3 regions of the Streptomyces sp. CA-288835 genome follow, and region 1 is predicted to be linked to each of the others. Evidence: riboswitches for the same ligand, from Rfam matches in the RefSeq annotation. Region 1 holds a riboswitch; each other region holds the start of a gene.
What was found. A riboswitch is a leader RNA that binds a small molecule or an ion and turns the genes downstream of it on or off. The one in region 1 is predicted to bind cobalamin.
Positions count from the first base shown of each region.

Region 2: another riboswitch for cobalamin. It lies ahead of ACQEVY_RS21870 ((2Fe-2S) ferredoxin domain-containing protein); the one in region 1 lies ahead of ACQEVY_RS15155 (ribonucleoside-diphosphate reductase subunit alpha).
Region 3: another riboswitch for cobalamin. It lies ahead of ACQEVY_RS01050 (CbtB domain-containing protein); the one in region 1 lies ahead of ACQEVY_RS15155 (ribonucleoside-diphosphate reductase subunit alpha).

Region 1 is NZ_JBNJMW010000001.1:3,389,864-3,396,816, forward strand. It holds gene ACQEVY_RS15130 (DUF3311 domain-containing protein) at 1-187, shown strand, start outside; gene mctP (monocarboxylate uptake permease MctP) at 184-1,812, shown strand; gene ACQEVY_RS15140 (nucleoside hydrolase) at 2,096-3,085, shown strand; gene ACQEVY_RS15145 (GNAT family N-acetyltransferase) at 3,210-3,713, shown strand; gene ACQEVY_RS15150 (hypothetical protein) at 3,720-3,959, opposite strand; cobalamin riboswitch at 4,062-4,202, shown strand; gene ACQEVY_RS15155 (ribonucleoside-diphosphate reductase subunit alpha) at 4,347-6,803, shown strand; gene ACQEVY_RS15160 (ribonucleotide-diphosphate reductase subunit beta) at 6,800-6,953, shown strand, end outside.
Region 2 is NZ_JBNJMW010000001.1:4,867,847-4,874,799, forward strand. It holds gene ACQEVY_RS21860 (FecCD family ABC transporter permease) at 1-23, opposite strand, end outside; gene ACQEVY_RS21865 (ABC transporter substrate-binding protein) at 143-1,132, opposite strand; gene ACQEVY_RS21870 ((2Fe-2S) ferredoxin domain-containing protein) at 1,202-1,621, opposite strand; cobalamin riboswitch at 1,660-1,848, opposite strand; gene ACQEVY_RS21875 (alpha/beta fold hydrolase) at 2,056-3,099, opposite strand; gene ACQEVY_RS21880 (TetR/AcrR family transcriptional regulator) at 3,371-3,982, shown strand; gene ACQEVY_RS21885 (DUF6069 family protein) at 3,979-4,389, shown strand; gene ACQEVY_RS21890 (hypothetical protein) at 4,638-5,054, opposite strand; gene ACQEVY_RS21895 (alpha/beta fold hydrolase) at 5,409-5,600, shown strand; gene ACQEVY_RS21900 (Rieske (2Fe-2S) protein) at 5,583-6,074, opposite strand; gene ACQEVY_RS21905 (hypothetical protein) at 6,088-6,953, opposite strand, start outside.
Region 3 is NZ_JBNJMW010000001.1:217,392-224,344, forward strand. It holds gene ACQEVY_RS01040 (acyl-CoA dehydrogenase family protein) at 250-1,428, opposite strand; gene ACQEVY_RS01045 (CbtA family protein) at 1,587-2,342, opposite strand; gene ACQEVY_RS01050 (CbtB domain-containing protein) at 2,368-2,601, opposite strand; cobalamin riboswitch at 2,639-2,780, opposite strand; gene ACQEVY_RS01055 (histidine phosphatase family protein) at 2,912-3,481, shown strand; gene ACQEVY_RS01060 (four-helix bundle copper-binding protein) at 3,625-3,996, opposite strand; gene dhaK (dihydroxyacetone kinase subunit DhaK) at 4,169-5,161, shown strand; gene dhaL (dihydroxyacetone kinase subunit DhaL) at 5,225-5,824, shown strand; gene ACQEVY_RS01075 (PTS-dependent dihydroxyacetone kinase phosphotransferase subunit DhaM) at 5,817-6,227, shown strand; gene ACQEVY_RS01080 (hypothetical protein) at 6,441-6,953, shown strand, end outside.

The DNA.
Region 1 (6,953 bases):
GGTGGGCTCGTACGCCAAGACGGATCCCACGTTCATCGGCATCCCGTTCTTCTACTGGTACCAGATGGCCTGGGTGCTCATCTCCACGGCGCTCACGATGATCGCGTACCAGCTGTGGCAGCGTGACCAGCGCGCCCGCAAGGCCGACCGGTCCGAGGCCTCCCAGAACGGGGGTGCGTCGGCATGAAGGACGGCGTGAACGGCGTCGCACTCGCCGTCTTCATCTTCTTCTTCCTGGCCGTCACGGTCATGGGCTTCCTGGCCTCGCGCTGGCGCAAGGCCGAGAACGAGAACAGCCTGGACGAATGGGGCCTGGGCGGACGGTCGTTCGGCACCTGGGTCACCTGGTTCCTGCTCGGCGGCGACCTCTACACGGCCTATACGTTCGTGGCGGTCCCGGCGGCGATCTACGCGGCGGGCGCGGCCGGCTTCTTCGCCGTGCCGTACACGATCCTCATCTACCCCCTGATCTTCACCTTCCTGCCGCGGCTGTGGTCGGTGTCGCACAAGCACGGGTATGTGACGACCTCGGACTTCGTGCGCGGGCGGTTCGGCTCGAAGAGCCTGTCGCTGGCGGTGGCCGTGACCGGCATCCTCGCCACGATGCCGTACATCGCGCTCCAACTGGTCGGCATCCAGGCGGTCCTCGACGTGATGGGCGTCGGCGGCGGCGAGAACACGAACTGGTTCATCAAGGACCTGCCGCTGCTCATCGCCTTCGGCGTGCTGGCCGCGTACACGTACTCGTCGGGTCTTCGCGCCCCCGCGCTGATCGCGTTCGTGAAGGACACCCTGATCTACATCGTGATCGCGGTGGCCATCATCTACATCCCGATCAAGCTGGGCGGCTTCGACGACATCTTCGCCGCGGCCAGCGACGCGTACAGCCAGACCAACGAGGCGACAGGGGCGCCGCGCGGCGCATTGGTCCCGGCCGAGGCGGGCCAATGGACGTACGCCACGCTGGCGTTGGGCTCCGCGCTCGCGCTGTTCATGTACCCGCACTCGATCACGGCGACGCTGTCCTCGCGCAGCCGTGAGGTGATCCGCCGCAACACCACGATTCTGCCGCTGTACTCCCTGATGCTGGGGCTGCTCGCGCTGCTCGGCTTCATGGCGATCGCGGCCGGGATCAAGGTGGAGAACGGGCAGCTGGCGATCCCCCAGCTCTTCGAGACGATGTTCCCCGACTGGTTCGCGGGAGTCGCCTTCGCGGCGATCGGCATCGGTGCGCTCGTACCGGCGGCGATCATGTCCATCGCGGCGGCGAACCTCTTCACCCGCAACATCTACAAGGACTTCATCAAGCCCGACGCGACCGCGGCTCAGGAGACGAAGGTTTCGAAACTCGTCTCGCTGCTTGTGAAGGTGGGCGCGCTCGCCTTCGTCCTGACCATGGACAAGACGGTCGCGATCAACTTCCAGCTCCTGGGCGGCATTTGGATCCTCCAGACCTTCCCCGCCCTGGTCGGCGGCCTGTTCACCCGCTGGTTCCACCGCTGGGCGCTGCTCGCGGGCTGGGTGGTCGGGATGGTGTACGGCACGGTGGCCGCGTACGGGGTCGCCTCGCCGACCCAGAAGCACTTCGGCGGCTCCAACGCGGAGATTCCGGGGCTCGGGGAGATGGGGTACATCGGGCTGACGGCGTTCGTCCTGAACGTGGTGGTGACGGTGATCCTGACGTTCGTGCTGCGCGCGGCGAAGGCGCCTGATGGTGTCGACGAGACGTCGCCGGGGGATTACACGGCGGATGCGGGGGATGCGGGGGTGCAGGTGGAGCTGCCGCCGGCTACGGCGGGGGCGGGGCACTAAGGGGGTGGGGCACTAAGGGGGTGGGGCCGGGGGGTGTTTCGCCCCCGCCGCCCCTACCCATTCCCGTCCCTGGGGCTCCGCCCCAGACCCCGGTCCTCAAACGCCGGACGGGCTGATTTCAGCCCGTCCGGCGTTTGAGGACGAGGCCGCCAGGCCGATGGGGGGTCTGGGGGCGAAGCCCCCAACGGGGTCCAGGGGCGGAGCCCCTTGGTATGGGACGGGTAGGGGCGGCGGGGGCGAACTCCCCCCAGCGGCACAACCGCCCGCCGCTACGCTGGTCACCGTGCCCCCTCCCTCACCGATCGTCCTCGACAGTGACCCCGGCATAGACGACGCCCTGGCCCTCCAGTACCTCCTCGGTACAGGGCTGTGGGACCTGAAGGCCTACACCTCCGTGGGAGGCAACCTCCCCGCCGAGCAGACTTACCGAAACGCCCGAGCCCTCGCCCGAGCAATGCGCATCGACGCCGACATACCGGTCCACCGAGGCGCCGGCCGCCCCCTGACCCGCCTCCCCTACACGTCCGCGTCCGCCTTCCACGGCAAGGCAGGCTTGGGCAACGAGACACTGCCCGACTCCACGGCCCCGCACCTGACGGAGTCCTCGGCGCAGGCGCTGCTACGACTGTCCCGCGAGTACGAGGGCGACCTCACCGTCTGCGCCACCGGCCCGCTCACCAACGTGGCGATCGCCCTCCTCGAGGACCCGGCCTTCGCCCACCGCGTCAAGAAGTTCGTGTTCATGGGCGGCGCCGCGCAAGTACCCGGAAACATCACCCCGGTCGCCGAGTTCAACATCTGGGCCGACCCGGACGCCGCCGAGGTGGTCGTCTCGTCCGGCATCCCGTTCACGATGGTCGACCTGGACGCCTCGCTCCGCTGGCTCCTCCGCCCCGCCGACCTGGCCGTCTTGGAGGCGGCGGGCACGGGCACGGCCCTGGCCGCCCGCCTGCTGCGGGTGTACATGGACGCGTACCGCCTCCACGGCGGCGGCGACGCCTGCCCGCTGCACGATCCGCTCGCGGTGGGCGTGTGCGCGGACGAGTCGTTCATCACGGCCGCGGAGGGCGCGGTCATCGTCGAGTCGGCGAGCGAACTCACCCGCGGCAAGACCGTGTTCGCCCCCGCGGGCGCCCACCGCGTCTACTACGCCGACTCCCCCACCCTCACCGCCCGCCTGTCCATCACGGGCAGCGTCGCGCTGGGCCCGGGACCCCGCGACTTCGTGAAGGACTTCGTGGCGACGCTGCAGCAGTGGCCGGGTGTGGGCTGAGATCCCTCACTGAACCCCCGCGCTGAGTCCCCGTACCGAGATCCCCGCACGGTGAGCCCGTACTGAGCCCCAGCGCAGGGAAAACCACAAGCCGCTGTCACACCCGTGATGCACACTGCACCGCATGGACATCGCGATCAGGCAAGCAGCCCCGGAGGAGTACGAAACCCTCGGTGAGATCACCGCGCAGGCCTATCTCGGGGACGGTCTGCTCGACTTCGGAGAGAGCGACGAGTACCTCGGCGAGCTGCGGAACGTCGCCAAGCGCGCCGCCGCGGCCGAGGTGCTGGTCGCCGTCGAGCACGGTCGCGTGCTGGGCGGCGTGACCTTCGTACCCTCCGGCGGACCGATGGCCGACATCGCGGAACCCGGCGAGGCCGAGATACGGATGCTCGCCGTCGCCCCGGAGGCTCGCGGCCGGGGCATCGGAGAGGCCCTCGTACGCGCCTGCATGGACCGCGCACGGGCCGAAGGCTGCGTAGGCATCGTCCTGTCGACCCAGCGCGCCATGCACGCAGCCCACCGCATCTACGAACGCCTCGGCTTCACCCGCACTCCAGAACGCGACTGGAACCCGATCCCCCACCTCGACGACCTGAACCTGCTGGCCTACGAGTTGGAGCTGTAGAAGCCGTCACCACACGCGCGAGTCTTCAACCTCCACTCGCGCGTCAGCGACCTCCGCCTGATAGGCAGGGTCGTTGCGCCACTCGTCCAACTCGGCGGCGGCGCGCCGGTATTGCTCACGCACGTACGCCTCGTGCACAGCCGTTCCGATCGCCTCCGCCGGAGTGACGCGCCAGGCAGCAGCCAGCTCTTCCAGCTCGCTATACGTCTCGTCGTCCGGGCGGAAGCTGATGGTCTCCGGCCTCATGGAGGCACCGTAACGCAACGCCCCGCGCCCGCGCGTCCCACCGAGGCTCCGCCACACCAACACAACATGTGGGGTGCACTCCCCAAGCCCAACACAACATGTATGCTCATCCTCGCTGCCGCCGCAGCGGAATCCGGTGCGAATCCGGAACTGTCCCGCAACGGTGTACTTGTGCATGTCTGTCCCCGGGACGGGCCGTGCGCGAGCGTCAGTCCGAGGACCTGCCGGCAGCGTGCCCAGGCCGGTGCGGCCCGGGTGACCATGACGTCCGGGCCTCGCGGAGTGGGCCGGTGGACGCGGCGTCCCGCTGCCACAGTGCGCGTACGCCCGTGTGCCCCCGAACCCCCTCTCCACGCTGGCCCCTTACCGAGCGAGGGAGAGCCCCACGTGACCATCGCGCCGGCCGATCCGGTCTCAGCGAACGCGCCCCTGGACCAGCAGCAGGACAGGGCCGAGGCCGACGGACCAGGAACCGCCCGCCCGTCTCCCACCACCGCCCTCAACGGAGGCCCTTCGGGCCGCCCCTCTGATTTGCTGCGGACCCTGACCGACCTCACCGCCGACCTCCCCGACACCGACCCCGGACGGGTCGCCGCCGCGGCGTTGCGCGTCCGGTCCGCCCGTGCGGACGTGGCGGAGCTGCGTGAGCTGGCCACCGAGGCGGCCGCGGGCCTGATCTCCGAGGACCCCGCCTATTCGACGCTGGCTGCCCGGCTGCTGGCCATCGGCATCGCGGCCGAGGCCGCCTCGCAGGGCGTGCGGTCCTTCTCCGAGTCGGTCGTGGCCGGGCACCGCGAGGGCCTGATCGCCGACCGCACCGCCGAGTTCGTACGGATCCACGCGGCTCGCCTCGACGCGCTCATCGACCCCGAAGGCGACGACCGCTTCGGCTACTTCGGGCTCCGTACGCTCCACAGCCGATACCTCCTGCGGCACCCGATCACCCGGAACGTCATCGAGACGCCACAGCACTTCATGCTGCGCGTGGCGAGCGGACTGGCCGAAGACGACAGCGCCCGGTCCGTCGACGAAGTCGCCGCGCTCTACCGCCTGATGAGCCGCCTCGAGTACCTGCCCTCCTCCCCCACCCTCTTCAACTCCGGTACGCGCCACCCCCAGATGTCGTCCTGCTACCTCCTCGACTCCCCGAAGGACGAGCTGGACTCGATCTACGAGCGCTACCACCAGGTCGCCCGGCTCTCGAAGCACGCGGGCGGCATCGGCATCGCGTACTCCCGGATCCGTTCCCGCGGTGCGCTGATCCGCGGTACGAACGGGCACTCCAACGGCATCGTCCCGTTCCTGAAGACCCTCGACGCCTCGGTCGCCGCCGTGAACCAGGGCGGCCGGCGCAAAGGTGCCGCGGCCGTCTACCTGGAGACCTGGCACTCCGACATCGAGGAGTTCCTTGAGCTGCGCGACAACACCGGTGAGGACGCCCGCCGTACGCACAACCTGAACCTCGCGCACTGGATCCCGGACGAGTTCATGCGGCGGGTCGACGAGGACGGCCTGTGGTCGCTCTTCTCGCCCTCCGACGTGCCCGAACTGGTCGACCTGTGGGGCGAGGAGTTCGACACCGCCTATCGCAAGGCGGAGGCGGACGGTCTCGCCAGGAAGACCATCCCCGCCCGCGAGCTGTACGGCCGCATGATGCGCACCCTCGCCCAGACCGGCAACGGCTGGATGACCTTCAAGGACACCGCCAACCGCACCGCCAACCAGACCGCCCTGCCCGGCCACACCGTCCACTCCTCCAACCTCTGCACGGAGATCCTGGAGGTGACGGACGACGGGGAGACCGCGGTCTGCAACTTGGGTTCCGTCAATCTGGGTGCCTTTGTCGATACATCGACCGATGATCTCGACTGGGAACGGCTCGATTCCACCGTCCGTACCGCCGTCACCTTCCTCGACCGCGTCGTCGACATCAACTTCTACCCGACCGAGCAGGCAGGCCGGTCGAACGCGAAGTGGCGGCCGGTGGGCCTCGGCGCGATGGGCCTCCAGGACGTCTTCTTCAAGCTGCGGCTTCCCTTCGACTCGGCCGAGGCAAAGGCCCTCTCCACCCGCATCGCCGAGCGCATCATGCTCGCCGCGTACGAAGCCTCCGCCGACCTCGCCGAGCGCAGCGGCCCTCTCCCGGCCTGGGAGAAGACCCGTACGGCCCGGGGCGTACTGCACCCCGACCACTACGACGTCGAACTCACCTGGCCCGAGCGCTGGTCGGCCCTCCGCGAGCGCATCGCCACCACCGGCCTGCGCAACTCCCTCCTCCTCGCCATCGCGCCCACCGCCACGATCGCCTCCATCGCCGGCGTCTACGAGTGCATCGAGCCGCAGGTTTCCAACCTCTTCAAGCGCGAGACCTTGTCGGGCGAGTTCCTCCAGGTCAACTCGTACCTGGTCAACGAGCTTAAGGCGCTGTGTGTTTGGGACGCCCGCACCCGCGAGGCACTGCGCGAGGCGAACGGCTCGGTGCAGGACTTCACCTGGATCCCCGAGGACGTACGACGGCTCTACCGCACGGCGTGGGAGATCCCGCAGCGCGGCCTGATCGACATGGCCGCCGCCCGCACCCCGTTCCTGGATCAGTCCCAGTCCGTGAACCTCTTCCTGGAGACGCCGACCATCGGCAAGCTCTCCTCGATGTACGCGTACGCCTGGAAGTCGGGCCTGAAGACGACGTACTACCTGCGCTCCCGCCCGGCGACCCGCATCGCCCGCGCGGCCGGTTCCTCCACGGCCGCGGCCGCCCCCATCCCCGTACAGCAGGCAGACCCGGACCCCGACGCCGTCGCCTGCTCCCTCGAAAACCCCGAGTCCTGCGAGGCCTGCCAGTGACCAGCACCACCCGAACCCAGAATCTCCTCGACCCGGGCTTCGAGCTGACCCTGCGCCCCATGCGCTACCCCGACTTCTACGAGCGCTACCGGGACGCCATCAAGAACACCTGGACCGTGGAGGAGGTCGACCTCCACTCGGACGTGACCG
Region 2 (6,953 bases), 1.5 Mb from region 1:
AGCCTGCGGCGGCCGCCGGTCACGGACTGCGCTGCCCCAGCGCCGGGAGAGCTCTTGCCGACCGCCTCGGCAGCCCTGGGCGCGCTGCCCGCGCCGTCCTTCTCGGCGTCTCGACCGGCGGCGGCCGGCTCCGTCACACCGGTCACCGGAAGCGGTCCGGGTGGAGCTGACGGGCCAGCGCCTCCACGGCCGCGGGCACCCGTACGCCCAGGACGGTGGAGGACAGCGGCAGCACCGCGAACCGCTGGTTCTTGATGGCGGGTACGTCCTTCAGCGCCGGGTTGGCGAGCAGGAACTCCTTCTTCTGCGCCACGGTCTGGTCGCCGTAGTCGTAGATGACGATGACTTCGGGCGCCCGCTCGGCCACCTGCTCGAACGACACGTCACCGAAGGGCTTGTCGAGCTCGGCGAAGAGGTTGACCCCGCCGGCCCGCTCGATCATGTCGTTGCCGATGCCCGCACCGCCCGCGGTGAAGGCGGTCTTGTCGCCGCTGTCGTAGACGAACAGCTTGACCGGCTCGACGCCCTCGAGCCGCTCCTCCACCTCGTCCAGGGTGGCGTGCAGCCGCTCGATCTGCCGCTCGGCCCGCGCCGGGACGCCGAAGACCTTGGCGACCTCGCGGATCTCCTTGTCCATCAAGGTCATGGTCACCGGCCCGGACGGGCACTCCTCGAGGTTGAGGCGGGTGTTGATGCCGGCCTTGGTGAAGGCGTCACGGGAGCGGCCCTCCTTCTCGTCGAAGGTGGAGGCCCAGCCGCCGTAGACGAAGTCGGGCTCGGCGGCCAGCAGCGTCTCGTACGACGGGTACTCCTTCGACAGCACCTTGACCTTGTCGTAGGCAGCCCGGTACTCGGGGAGGATCTCGTCATCGAGATAGCCCGTGCCGACCATCGACTTCTCCAACCCGAGCGCCAGCATCACCTCGGTCGCGTGCTGGTTCAGCGACACCGCGCGCTGCGGCGGGCGCTGAAACGTCGTCTTCACCCCGCAGTTGGACACGGTGACCGGGAAGCCCTTCGCGGCCGGGCCCTTGGCGCCACCGGCGTTGTCCTGGGCGCTTGTGCCGCATCCGGAGATCAGCAGAGCTGTGGCCATGGCCAGCAGGTAGGACAGCGGGCGTCGGCCCGTCATAGGGAGTTCCTCTCGTACGGGTGCTACGGACGGTCGGCGCGCGGACGGTCGGCGCGCGGGCTGCCGGTCTCAGGAGACCGCGCGGCGCCGAGGCGGAGTGAAGGCGTAGAGGTCGAGGATCTCGGGCCGGGGAGCGATGCCGGGGCCGCCCGCCCGCACCCAGGCGGCGATGTCCTCGGTCGCGGCCGGGTCGTTGACCAGGCCGAGCCAGACCGGCCGCGCCCCGGCGGCCCGTCCGGCGGCGGAGGGCTGTACGACGATCACGTTCGCCTGATCGCACACGTCCAGGCAGGCGGAGACGCGTACGGGGGCGGCCTCACGGAGGCGCGCGGTCTGCGCCGTGTGATCGACGCCGGTCACCTTGGGGCTGCCGCAGCAGCAGTCCCGGCACACGACGACCCGGCACGGCACCGGGCCGGGCGGTCTCGCCTCGACCGGTCCTCTGCCCTCCGGGCTCTCGTACGCCTCCTCGGCCGGCCTCACGGGCATGCCGAACCACCCTCCTCCGGGGAAATCCGCCCCGGGTTCGTCGAGGAGGCGACCGCGTGAGTCTCCTGGCTCTCGGGTCGAAGCTCGTCCCGGCCTTCCCACCCGCCTTCGGGCAGTGGCCTGTTCGGGATCCGCTCGCCGATCACAGTGGCGGGACCGCACCGGATTCACACCGGCTTCCTCGTCCGCCGTCGCCTTGTCGCCGAGCATCATCGCATCTGGAACACGGCGCGTCATCAGGGCCGTACCTAGGGGGTGTTACGCCTCTTGCCCGACAGCCTCTTGCCCGACAAGCGAAGCTGACGCGCACTCTGTGGCGCTTCCGGGAACGCCCGCTTTCGGCGAGGAAGGCTTCCCCGCTCGGGTCGTCACCCGAAGTCCTGGCAAGTTTGGGCTAGATGAGAAGGCCTCCGAAGAGACCGGGCCGCGCGGCATCACGTCGCGCTGCGCTCGCTCGCCTCTCTCATGCCCCGCTCCACGGCCCGGTTCTGCGCGGTGTCCGGCTGTCCCGCCGCGCTGCCCGGACGTCCGGCGCGGAGCAGTCCGCTCCAGTTCTCCCGGCTCCAGTCGGCCGGTCCGGTGGTACGCGTGAACTCCTCGACGAGGGAGAGGAACCGCGCGGGGTCGGTGTGGAACGGGAAGTGCCCGGCCCCCTCGAAGATCTCCAGGCGGCTGCCGGGCATCGCCTCGTGCGCCCCGTACGCATGCCGTACGGGCACCACGCTGTCCCGGTCGCCCCATATCAGCATCGTGGGCATGCCCTCGGTGAGGTAGCAGCGGTCGAGCATGGTCACCACCTGGCCGCGCCAGTCGACCACGGCGCGCAGGGTACGGATGAAGGCGCTGCGCGAGGTCGCGTCGGGAAGCGCGTCCACGAGGGTGAGCAACTCTGGTGCGTCCTGGCCCAGATCGGTGTCGAGGAGTCGCATCAGGTGGGCGAACAGGCGTGCTTGCACACCCATGCCGGGCAGGCGCAGCGCGGAGAGCATCAGATGGGCGCCGGGCAGCGACACCGCCCGCAGGACGGGATTCACCTCGCGGCCCACGCCGCCCGCACTGACCAGGATCAGCCGCTCCGTGCGCTCCGGGAACTGGTACGCGAACTGCATGGCGACGCCGCCGCCGAGCGAGTGCCCGACCAGCGTGGCCTGTTCGATGTCGAGCGTGGACAGCAGGTCGCGCACCCCGTTCGCGTACGCGGCGACCGAGTAGTCGGCCCGGGGCTTCTCCGAGGCGCCGTGGCCGAGCAGGTCGGGGGCGATCACCGTGTGGGTGCGGGCGAGGTCGGGGATGAGCTCGGCCCAGGTCGCCGAGGAGTCGCCGATGCCGTGGATCAGGACGAGTACCGGGCCCTGGCCTGCCATGCGGTAGGCACGGCGGTAGCCGTGCACGACGCGGTGGTGCAGCCGTAGTTCTCCGTCGCCCACCGGCCGCAGCCGCATGGTGCGCCGCGGGCGCTGTCGCGGGACGTCGACCACCGGCTCACCTCCCGTTCCGGGCCGCGGAAAATACGGCTCCAGGCGCTCGGTTCCAGCGTAGGGCCCTTGTCCCACAAGGGATTTCGGCGAGGTTTCGCCTCCGCTAACCGCGCGAACCGACATGTACGGAAAGGGCGTTGTCAGTGGCGGACGGCAAGCTGGATCGTCGAGTGAGTGCTGGCGCAGGCGCCCGTTCTCGCCACCCGAGAGATGGGCGGAGTGAGTACTCACTCATTGACGGAGTGAGTACTCACTCCGTACTCTTGCGGTCATGACAGCCCCTAAGGAGAACCAGACCACCCGCCGCCGCGCCCCCGGCATGTTGCCGGAGGAGCGGCGCGCGATGATCATCCAGAGCGCGATCCCGCTGATCGCCGAGTACGGCGCCGCGGTGACGACCGCGAAGATCGCCCGCGCCGCGGGCATCGGCGAGGGCACGATCTTCCGGGTTTTCGCCGACAAGGACGAGCTGCTGCAGGCCTGCATGGCCGAGGCGCTCTCCCCCGAGCACGCGGTCCGCGAGCTCGACGCGATCGACGTATCCCAGCCGCTGCCCGACCGGCTCGCGGAGGCGGCCGAGGCGCTGCAGGCACACATGGACAGGATGGGCGCGATCCTCGGCTCGCTGGGACATCGCGGCGGCAAGCACCCCGGCACGGTACGCGGCGCGGGCCGCGACGAGTCGATGACCCGTATCCGCGCGGCCCTTGTGGAGTTGCTAGAGCCAGACAAGGCGGCCCTGCGCCGGCCGCCGGAGCAGATCGCGGCCCTCTTCTTCGGGCTGCTCTTCACCCAGCCGCGTACGGAGGACGAGCCCGACCTGACCCCGCAGGAGCTGGTCGAGGTCTTCCTGCACGGGGCGCTCTCGGGGGGCGCCAAGTGAGCGAGCGGAAAAGGCGCCTGGGAGTCACGGCCCTGGCCGTCCTGGCCCCCGTTTTGGTGTGGCTGGTCGCGGACCCACTGCTGGGGCACCGGCTGCGAATCGCCGACGGCGAGCAGACGCTCGACATCGGCGCCGTGCCCGTGGCGGTCGTCGCACTGCTCGCGTCGCTCTCCGGCTGGGGACTGCTGGCCGCCCTGGAGCGGTTCGGGGCGCGGCGCGCCCACGCCATCTGGACCGGGGTGGCCGGCGCCGTACTGGCCCTTTCCTTCCTGCCATTCATCGGCGACGGCATGGACGGCGGCACCCGGGTCTCCCTCGCTCTGATGCACCTGGCGGTGGCGGCGGTCCTGATCCCGGGGCTGGGCGGCAGATCCCCCGGGGCGGGAGCGGGTGCCGCCAGGGGGTGACCGCCAGCACCAAGTACGCCACGAACAGCACCAGATGGAAGCAGCCTGCCAGAGCGTCGCGCGGCCGGGGATGACCGTCAGAGTGCCCACCACGACCGAGATGAACAGCGATGCAACCGCACCACCGGCGAACCGCCTGAAGCAGTGACGAGGCATCGCCACGCGCTACGAGAAGATCGCACCAACTACCTGGCCGGACTCCACATCACAGGCATCTTCCTCTGGTCCGATCGCTGATGCGCCTGAGACTACGTCCTGGCGATCTCTCGCCGGAGCTGACGGGTAAAGCGGCGAAGTAGGTCCAACGTCTCCTGGTGCTCGACCCTGCGATCGTCCCTGCCCTCACTGGGCCGGGACTTCCAGACCCGACGCGCGAGAGTGTCGGCGAGTTCGACGGTGTCGTCGGCACACACCAGGTAGAGGGCCGACCGGGCTTCCTGCATCCGGCCCGACAGCTCGTTACCCCCGGCACCGTCGTCACTCAGCTGTGATTCCCGGAGGTAGTCGATCAGCTGAGTCACGGCAGTGTTGAATCCGATCCCGGCTTTGAGCTTCTGTTCGCGAAGCCACATGCGGTCTTGTCGGCGCGCGGTGAACCAAGAACCGAACACGGCCCCTATGAGGCCGAAACCGGCACCGATGGCCACGGACAGGATGTTCACCACGGTCAGCTCAGCTCCCCCGACACAAGATCAACGCCAGGCTACAGAAGCCGTCGAAGGTGCCCAACCGATGAGCGCTCACACACCAAGGATTCGATGATCCGAAAGAGACGGCCTAACTCACCCGATACGCTTCTTCACCTGGGAAGTGCCTCCGACGGACGCGGGAACAAGGGCCTCAAGAATCCTTATTCTCGCTGGTCAGAGGAACTTTCTGCTTGCGTGATCGACTGCTGGACAGCCTGCCGGCACTCATGAAAGCCCGAGGCTAGAGCTATTTCCGAGGAGCCTTGGCTGCTTCCGTGCGCAAGTGTCAGCGTGCAGCCACCGGAAGACCTGGCCGGAAGGCTCGCTGCGGTGAAGGCACCGACATTGGTGCTCGGTGGCGCGCAGGTCTGTCTGACGGGTGTGCGGCCGGTGAAGGTGCTGGCGAGGCTTTTCCCGAACGGTGATGTCGTGCTGATCGACCAGGGCGGCCACTATCCCTGGGTCGACCGGCCCGCCGAGTTCCGGCGGGCCGCCGGCACCTTTCTAGGCGGTCACGACTGAGTCGCCGCTGATCTTCACCGGGATCGGGGTCAGGCCGCGGGTCGCCGGCCCTTTCTTCATGTCGCCGGTCGCGGCGTCGAAAACGCTGCCGTGGCCGGGGCATGTGATGGTGCCGCCCGCCGGTTGGGAAACGGTGACGCCCGCGTGCGGGCAGACCGGGTCGAGCCCTTTGACCTCGTTCTCCGATGGCCGGACGATCAAGACTTTGCCTGACGGTCCATCCACGATCGCCCCGCTGCCGACCGGGACGTCGGCCAGCTTGGCCAACGGCGTGCCACCGGAGCCGGAGGATCCTCCGGCGGACGGGTTGGCGGCGGGTGTCTCGGACGAGCAGGCGGCTAGGGAAACCGGTGCGACCAGACCGGCTAGCAGGCCGCAGACAACCGTGCGGCGTGTTGGATCTGGCAAAGACGATGCCTCCTGAGCGCAAACAGTGGTGTTTTTCGGCTTGTTGACTTCAGCGAGCTCACACACGTTCGGCGCTTCGTCAGGACTCGCGGGGGGAGACCGCCATGATGCCAATGCACATCTCGTCGCTGGTGCCGTCGCCCCACACCACGTAGCGCGGCGGCAGCTTCTTCAGCTGCGGCAGCAGTTTGCGCAGCTTGGCGTCGTGCGTACACGTCACCCGCAGCGTGTCCCCCGGGCCGACCTCCACCGGCGACGGCAGCTTCATCAGCCGCTGGTTGTCGAAGTCGAACTGCGGCACGTCCAGCACGACCTTGGCCTTCGGCGTGCCCGGGTTGAGTTCGACCTTTATGGACCGCCCGAGCATGTGCATGTGGCCGAAACCGGCGAACAGCGTCGTCGGCGCCTCCACCTTGTGGTCGCAGGTCTGGGTGTCACCGGGCTTCGGCGCCCCGCCCTGGTTGCACTCCTCCACCTGTTCGTCCGCCATACCGCCGACATCCGCCCCGAACCGCTTCCTCACGTCCGCGATCGAGGCCGCCCGGTCACAGAGCGGACCCGACTCGTCGGCGGCGCAGGGCAGGTCGGTCGGCGCGTCGAGCGACCACGTCTCGAGTTCCCGGGTCTGCGGCGTGCCGTCCGTCAGCCGCAGCCGCACCGCCGAGCGGTCCGACCCGGCCGGCTTGCCGTCGGTCGCGAGCAGGTTGTAGTGGATCTGGAGGACGAGCAGGCTGCCCGGCTCCAGCTTGTAGCCGGCGTCATGGTCGAGCAGCGTCTCCGTGGCCCCCGGCGCCCAGGTGTCCACCCACGCCGCGTCCCCCTCTTCTACTTCGGCGCCGACCACGCCGGTCCCGCCGAAACACTGCCAGCCGAGGCCGGGGGTCTTCGCGTCCTGCTCGCGCACCGCGGCAGCGCCGCCCGGCGGCACCGCGTACACGATGGCGT
Region 3 (6,953 bases), 3.2 Mb from region 1:
CTGACACAGATGGGCGGCGAGAGCGCCCAGAGGATCGGCCTGGCGCCGTTCAACATCCGGGACGCCGGCGACCTCAGTATCGGCCGCCGCCTCAGCCCCGCACGGCCCAGTTGCGCTGACCCTGAGGAATTGGCAGATCAGCGGGCCCAGGACGCCAACAAGCCAAGCCCATCGCGCGTCAGGCCAAGCGCTCCGCTCAGTGCCAACTATCCCGCTTTTATGCCAACTAGAAAGCCTCGTCACAGCCGCTCAGCGACGCACCCGCGGCATCCCCAGACCGATCCACGAGATGATTTCGCGCTGGATCTCGTTGTTCCCGCCGCCGAAGGTGAAGATCACGGCCGAGCGGTAGCCGCGCTCCAGCTCGCCATGGAGGACCGCGCCCGCCGAGCCCTCCTTCAGGGCTCCGGCCGCGGCGACGATCTCCATGAGCCAGGCGTACGCGTCCCGGCGCGCCTCGGAGCCGTACACCTTCACGGCGGAGGCGTCCTGGGGGGTGAGGGTGCCTTCCTGAACGGCGTTCACCATCTGCCAGTTGAGGAGCTTCATCGCGTCGAGCTTCGTGTGGGTCTGGGCGAGGCGGCGGCGCACCCAGGGCAGGTCGACGACGCGGCGGCCGTCGGCGAGCTTGGTCTCCATGGCCCAGCGCTGTACGTCGTGCAGGGCGCGGATGGCCATGGTGCCGTGGGCGGCGAGGGTAACGCGCTCGTGATTGAGCTGGTTGGTGATCAGCCGCCAGCCCTTGTTCTCCTCGCCGACGCGGCGGGAGACGGGGACGCGGATGTTCTCGTAGTAGCTCGCGGTGGTGTCATGCGAGGCGAGGGTGTTGATGAGGGTGCAGGAGTAGCCGGGGTCGGAGGTCGGTACGAGGAGCATGGTGATGCCCTTGTGCGGGGGCGCGTCCGGGTCGGTACGGACGGCCAGCCAGACCCAGTCGGCCGTGTCGCCGTTGGTCGTCCAGATCTTCTGGCCGTTGACGATGTACTCGTCACCCTCCCTGATCGCGCGCGTCTTCAGGGAGGCCAGGTCCGTGCCCGCGTCCGGCTCGCTGTAGCCGATCGCGAAGTCGATCTCACCGGAGAGGATCTTCGGCAGGAAGTACGCCTTCTGCTCATCCGTGCCGAACTGCATGATCGTCGGGCCGACCGTGTTCAGCGCCATCAGGGGCAGAGGTACGCCCGCCTGGGCGGCCTCGTCGAAGAAGATGAACTGTTCCATCGGGCTCAGCCCGCGCCCGCCGTACTCCTTCGGCCAGCCCACCCCGAGCCAGCCGTCGGAGCCGAGCCGGCGGATGGTCTCGCGGTAGAACCGCTTCTGCGCGGCCGGGTCGGCGTACCGGGCGTGCACGTTCTCCGGTACCAACTCGGTGAAGTAGGCGCGCAGTTCGGTGCGCAACTCCTGCTGCTCCGGCGTGTATTCGAGATGCACGGCGCCTCCTGGCTCCCACTGGCCTGCCGTTCCGGCCGCCCGGTCCTGACGGCGCACACCGTAGAACCTGTTTCAGAAATTGGGAACACACGGGAGGGTCGAACACAGAGGAAAAAGGCCCCCGGCCGAGGCCGGGAGCCTTTTTCCTGTTCAACGGCTCAGTGCGCGACGGCTGTAGCCCCCTCGGGCGGGGCGGCAGCCGTACGTGGAGCCAGCACGCGCTCCGCGAGGTACCCGAAGACCAGGCCGTACGCGGTCCACAGGGTCACCTGGATGGCGAGGGCGGCGAGCCGGTACTGCCACAGCAGGGTGCCGGGGAAGCCCTCCGGGACCATGTTGTACGAGGGCAGGAAGGCGTACGCCAAGCCCACGACGAGGACGAAGAAGGCTCCCGCGGAGAGAGTGGCGTTCCAGTTGCCCAGGCGTGGCGATAGGCGCTTGCCGAGGATCACCGTGCCGACGGCCAGCAGCACGCTGAGGACGACCATCAGGAAGTACAGCGTGGTCCGCTCGTTGAGGGTGTCGGGGTCGCCGACGGCGGGCGGGTTGGCGGGGTACTTCAGGAACGGCACGACGTAGACCGCGAGCAGGCCCGCGGTCGACAGCAGCAGCGCGCTCGCGCGCGGCCCGAAGCGGCCGATCCTGCCGAGTGCGAAGCAGTACGCGAGGGCGGCGATGCCGCCGAACGCGACGCCGTAGACGAGGACGCCGGTGCTCAGGCCGGCGGTGGACTGCATGGTGCGGCTGACGAGTTCCTCGCCGCCGTGCTCGTGGGCGTGGGCCTCCTCGAAGGCGATGGCCTCGTCGACGCGTGGTTCGCCGAGGAAATAGGCGACGACCAGGGCGAGCAGGCCCGCGGCGAGTCCCGCGAGCATGCCACGCACCAGGAGGTTTCTGACGGTTGCTGAATCCATGTGCTCGTACGCTTCCTCGTCGCCGTCAGTGGCAGGGGAAGCCGAGCAGATGGCGGGCGTCGTGCACCCACTCGTGCACTCCTTCACCGGAGAGCAGCGAGGTGGCGCCCTGCTCGGCGCCGACGAAGTAGAGCAGGACCAGCATCAGGATGCCGAAGAAGACCGCCCAGGGGGCGATCGCGCCGATCGGCAGCGTGGCCGGCACGGCGACCGGTGCGGCGGGGTTGGTTGCGCTCGGCTGAGCGACGGACTGCGCCATGTGGCAGGACCTCCTGGGGAACTCGCGTCCCATCTTGGTGGTGCACAGGACGACGGCCACGGGTCTGACTTACCCGGCCGAAACCGCCCCTGGTGGGTGGCGGTCGGTACGGGCTTACAGTGGCGCGACCGTGCCGGATCCTCACCGGCTTCCGTCGAACCGTCGTCAATTTCGACGTGACCGTACCGCGAAGCGGGGAGGCGGCCAAGGGCGCACGCGGTGCCGGAGCGTGCGCCGTTGTCCTGGTCACGCCCCAATTCCCGGTGCGGGCAAGGGCTTTGAGCGGGCGTTTGAGTACGAGAGTGGGCCGATGACCAGCCGAGTGATGTTGATCTCACCAGCGATCAGTGCCGCGTTGCGGGAGGCGCGTTTCGATGACGGATGCTCCCTCGACGCCTCCGGGCTGCGGCTCGCGGAGGCGGCCGCGGGTTCGCTGCCCGCTACGGACCGTGCCCTGGTCTCCCCAGGGGTGCGCTGCCGCGAGACGGCCGCCGCGCTCGGTCTCGACGCCGCGGACGAGCCGGAGTTGGCGGGACTCGACGTCGGTCGCTGGCGCGGCGCGAGCCTGGCCGAGGTGAGCGCCGAGGAGCCTGAGGCGGTCGCGCGCTGGCTGGCGGATCCGTCGTACGCCCCGCACGGCGGTGAATCCGTACGCGGATTGTGCGACCGGGTGGCCAAGTGGCTTGACGTGGCTGGGGAGTTCGAGGGCCGGACCCTCGCCGTTGTCGAGCCGGAGATCGTACGGGCCGTGGTGGTACGGGCCCTTGGTGCTCCGGAGCCGGCGTTCTGGCGGATCGACGTACCACCACTGACGGCGACGGAGCTCAGCGGGCGGGCCGGGCGCTGGAACGTACGGGTGGGCCGGGCGCTCGGGGACTGACGGGTGCGCCGAGGGCTGGGCGGCGGTCCGTCGCCTCGGGGTGGATGTCATCACAGCAACGCGGGCGCTCGGGTGCTGATGGGCGAGCCGAAGGCTGGGCAAGGGTCCGTCACCTCGGGGCGGCTGTCGCCACAGCCGGCTCGTCACCTCAGCTGGGCGAGGAACTCCGTGCACGCACGCGCGCAGTCCCGGCAGGCCTGTGCGCCCTCTTCGGCGTCCGGGTTCCGGTCGAAGACGTGCGCGGTCTCCAGGCAGACGGCGCGGCACCACTCGACCTGGGCGCGTGTTCCGGCCTCGTCCTGCCAGGTCTGCTCGGCCAGCACACGGCAGGTCGCGTCGCAGACCTCCGCGCACATGATGCTATTGCGCCGCAGCAGCTGCTGGTCTTCGGGACCGTCGAGATCGGCGAGACTCGCGCGCAGCGCACACACCCGCGCGCACTCGGTACACGCCTGCGCACAGGCGAACCGGTCCTCGAGGAAACGGACGAGTTCCTGCTGATCTGTCGCTGACACGCTGACCGAGTTGCCGTACGCCGCTTGGTCAAACCCGGCGGCGTCACCAAGAGGGCACGAGATCCGCCGTTCCCACCGGTGCCCAACCGCACTCGGCGATCGATACTTGACCCGCAGGCTTTGAGAGATCCAGGACGCGGCCACGGCTGCTCACCTCACCCGGAGGTACGGAATGAAGATGCTCATCAACGTCGCGGAGACGGTTGTCACGGACGCGCTGCGGGGCATGGCGGCCGCGCATCCCGAGCTGACCGTGGATGTCGAGAACCGGGTGATCGTACGGCGGGACGCTCCGGTCGCCGGGCAGGTGGGGCTCGTCTCCGGCGGTGGTTCGGGGCACGAGCCGCTGCACGGCGGGTTCGTGGGTCCGGGGATGCTGTCGGCAGCCTGTCCGGGAGAGGTGTTCACCAGCCCGGTGCCGGACCAGATGGTGCGGGCGGCCGCCGCCGTGGACAGCGGCGCCGGCGTGCTGTTCATCGTGAAGAACTACACCGGGGACGTCCTCAACTTCGACATGGCCGCGGAGCTCGCCGAGGACGAGGGCATCCAGGTGGCGAAGGTACTCGTCAACGACGATGTGGCGGTGACCGACAGCCTCTACACGGCGGGGCGGCGCGGCACCGGCGCGACGCTGTTCGTGGAGAAGATCGCGGGCGCCGCGGCGCAGGAGGGCCAGTCGCTGGAGCGGGTCGAGGCGGTGGCCCGTCAGGTCAACGAGAGCTCGCGCAGTTTCGGTGTCGCTCTGAGTGCCTGCACCACTCCGGCCAAGGGCAGCCCCACTTTCGATCTGCCGCCCGGCGAGCTGGAGTTGGGCGTCGGGATCCACGGCGAGCCGGGCCGTGAGCGGCGCGCGATGATGACGTCGCGGGAGATCGCGGACTTCTCGGTGAACGCGATCCTGGAGGACCTCAGCCCCAGGAATCCGGTGCTGGTCCTGGTCAACGGCATGGGGGCGACGCCGCTTCTGGAGTTGTACGGCTTCAACGCGGAGGTGCAGCGCGTGCTGACCGAGCGTGGTGTCGCCGTGGCACGCACCCTCGTCGGCAACTACGTCACCTCGCTCGACATGGCAGGAGCCTCGGTGACGCTGTGTCAGGTCGATGAGGAGCTGCTGCGGCTGTGGGATGCTCCGGTGCGTACGGCGGGCCTGCGCTGGGGCATGTGAGACCGGTCAACTCCCTTACCAGACAAGCACGATGACTACGCAAGCACCATGCGAGGAGATCCTGTGCTCGACGCCGACTTCTTCCGCCGTTGGATGACGGCGACCGCCGCGTCCGTCGACCGCGAGGCGGCGCGGCTCACCGCCCTCGACTCGCCCATCGGCGACGCCGACCACGGCAGCAATCTGCAGCGCGGCTTCACGGCCGTGACGGCCACGCTGGAGAAGGAGGCGCCGGGCACGCCGGGTGCCGTCCTCATGCTCTCCGGGCGGCAGTTGATCTCGACGGTGGGCGGTGCGTCGGGTCCGTTGTACGGCACTCTGCTGCGCCGTACCGGGAAGGCGCTCGGGGACGCGGCCGAGGTCAGCGAGGAGCAGCTCACGGACGCGTTGCGCACCGGCGTGGACGCGGTGATGCAGCTGGGCGGGGCGGCGCCCGGCGACAAGACCATGATCGACGCGCTGGTGCCCGCGGTCAAAGCGCTCGGCGAGTCCTTCGCAGCGGCGCGGGCTGCCGCCGAGGAGGGCGCTCTGGCGACCACGCCCTTGCAGGCCCGCAAGGGCAGGGCGAGTTATCTGGGCGAGCGGAGCATCGGGCACCAGGATCCCGGCGCCACCTCCTCCGCCCTGCTGATCGCGGCCCTCGAGGAGGCGGCCGGTGAGTGACGAGAAGCTGGTGGGGATCGTGCTCGTGTCGCACAGCGCCGCGGTGGCTGCCTCGGTCGCCGAGCTGGCGGTAGGGCTCGCGGGCGGCGGCACGACCGCGCCGGTGGCTCCGGCGGGCGGGGTCGAGGGCGGCGGCCTCGGCACCAGCGCCGAGCTGATCTCCGCCGCGGCCGCCTCCGTGGACCGCGGCGCCGGTGTCGCCGTACTCACCGACCTCGGCAGCGCGGTCCTCACCGTGAAGACCCTCCTCGCCGAGGGCGACGAACTCCCGGCCCACACCCGCCTCGTGGACGCCCCCTTCGTCGAGGGCGCGGTCGCCGCGGTCGTCACGGCCTCGTCGGGAGCGGACCTCGCGGCGGTGGAAGCGGCGGCTTCGGAGGCGTACACGTACCGGAAGGTGTGACGCGGCGGACGCGGAGGGGGCCGCTGGTCCGGTGACACCGCGTGGCGCGCCGTCCGAGTGCGCCGTACGGAGGACTCCGTCACCTGGCCGGGCCCGCCCCGCGTGCGGGGGCGGGGAAGGGCACGTTGGCTCGTCCCAGGGCAGCACGGGCGTTTCCCAACCCTCGGCGGCGCATGGGATGTACCGCCAACCGTGCCGCCGGAGGGCAGTCCAATGCGTACTACTCAGATGTTCGTCCGCGCCGGTCTGACCGTGGCGGCCTCCGCCGCGCTGCCACTGGCCCTCACCGCCGGGCCCGCTGCCGCGGTGAACACACAGATCACCGTGACCTCCAGTGGGTCCACGGTCCAGGTGAACACCACGTCGTGCCCGGGCGGCGGCGACGCCTCGCTGCTGTCCAGCGGACAGACGAACTTCGCCCAGGGGCGCCAGGTGGCGCTGTCCGGCACCAGCAGTCAGAGCGCCTCGTGGTCGGGCGTCAGCGCGGGCACGTACACCGTCATCGTGGTCTGCGAGAACGGCACGACGGCGGGCACCCAGTCCATCACCGTGTCCACGGGCACGAGCCCCACGATCTCCGCGACGGCCACCCCATCGCCCTCTCCGACGCCGACGCGATCGCCCTCACCTACGACCACGGCGACACGCGGGGTCATGGGCGGTACCGGCGGCTCCGCGAAGGACTACAGCACCGTCACCTACACGGCGGGCGGAATCCTGGTGGCG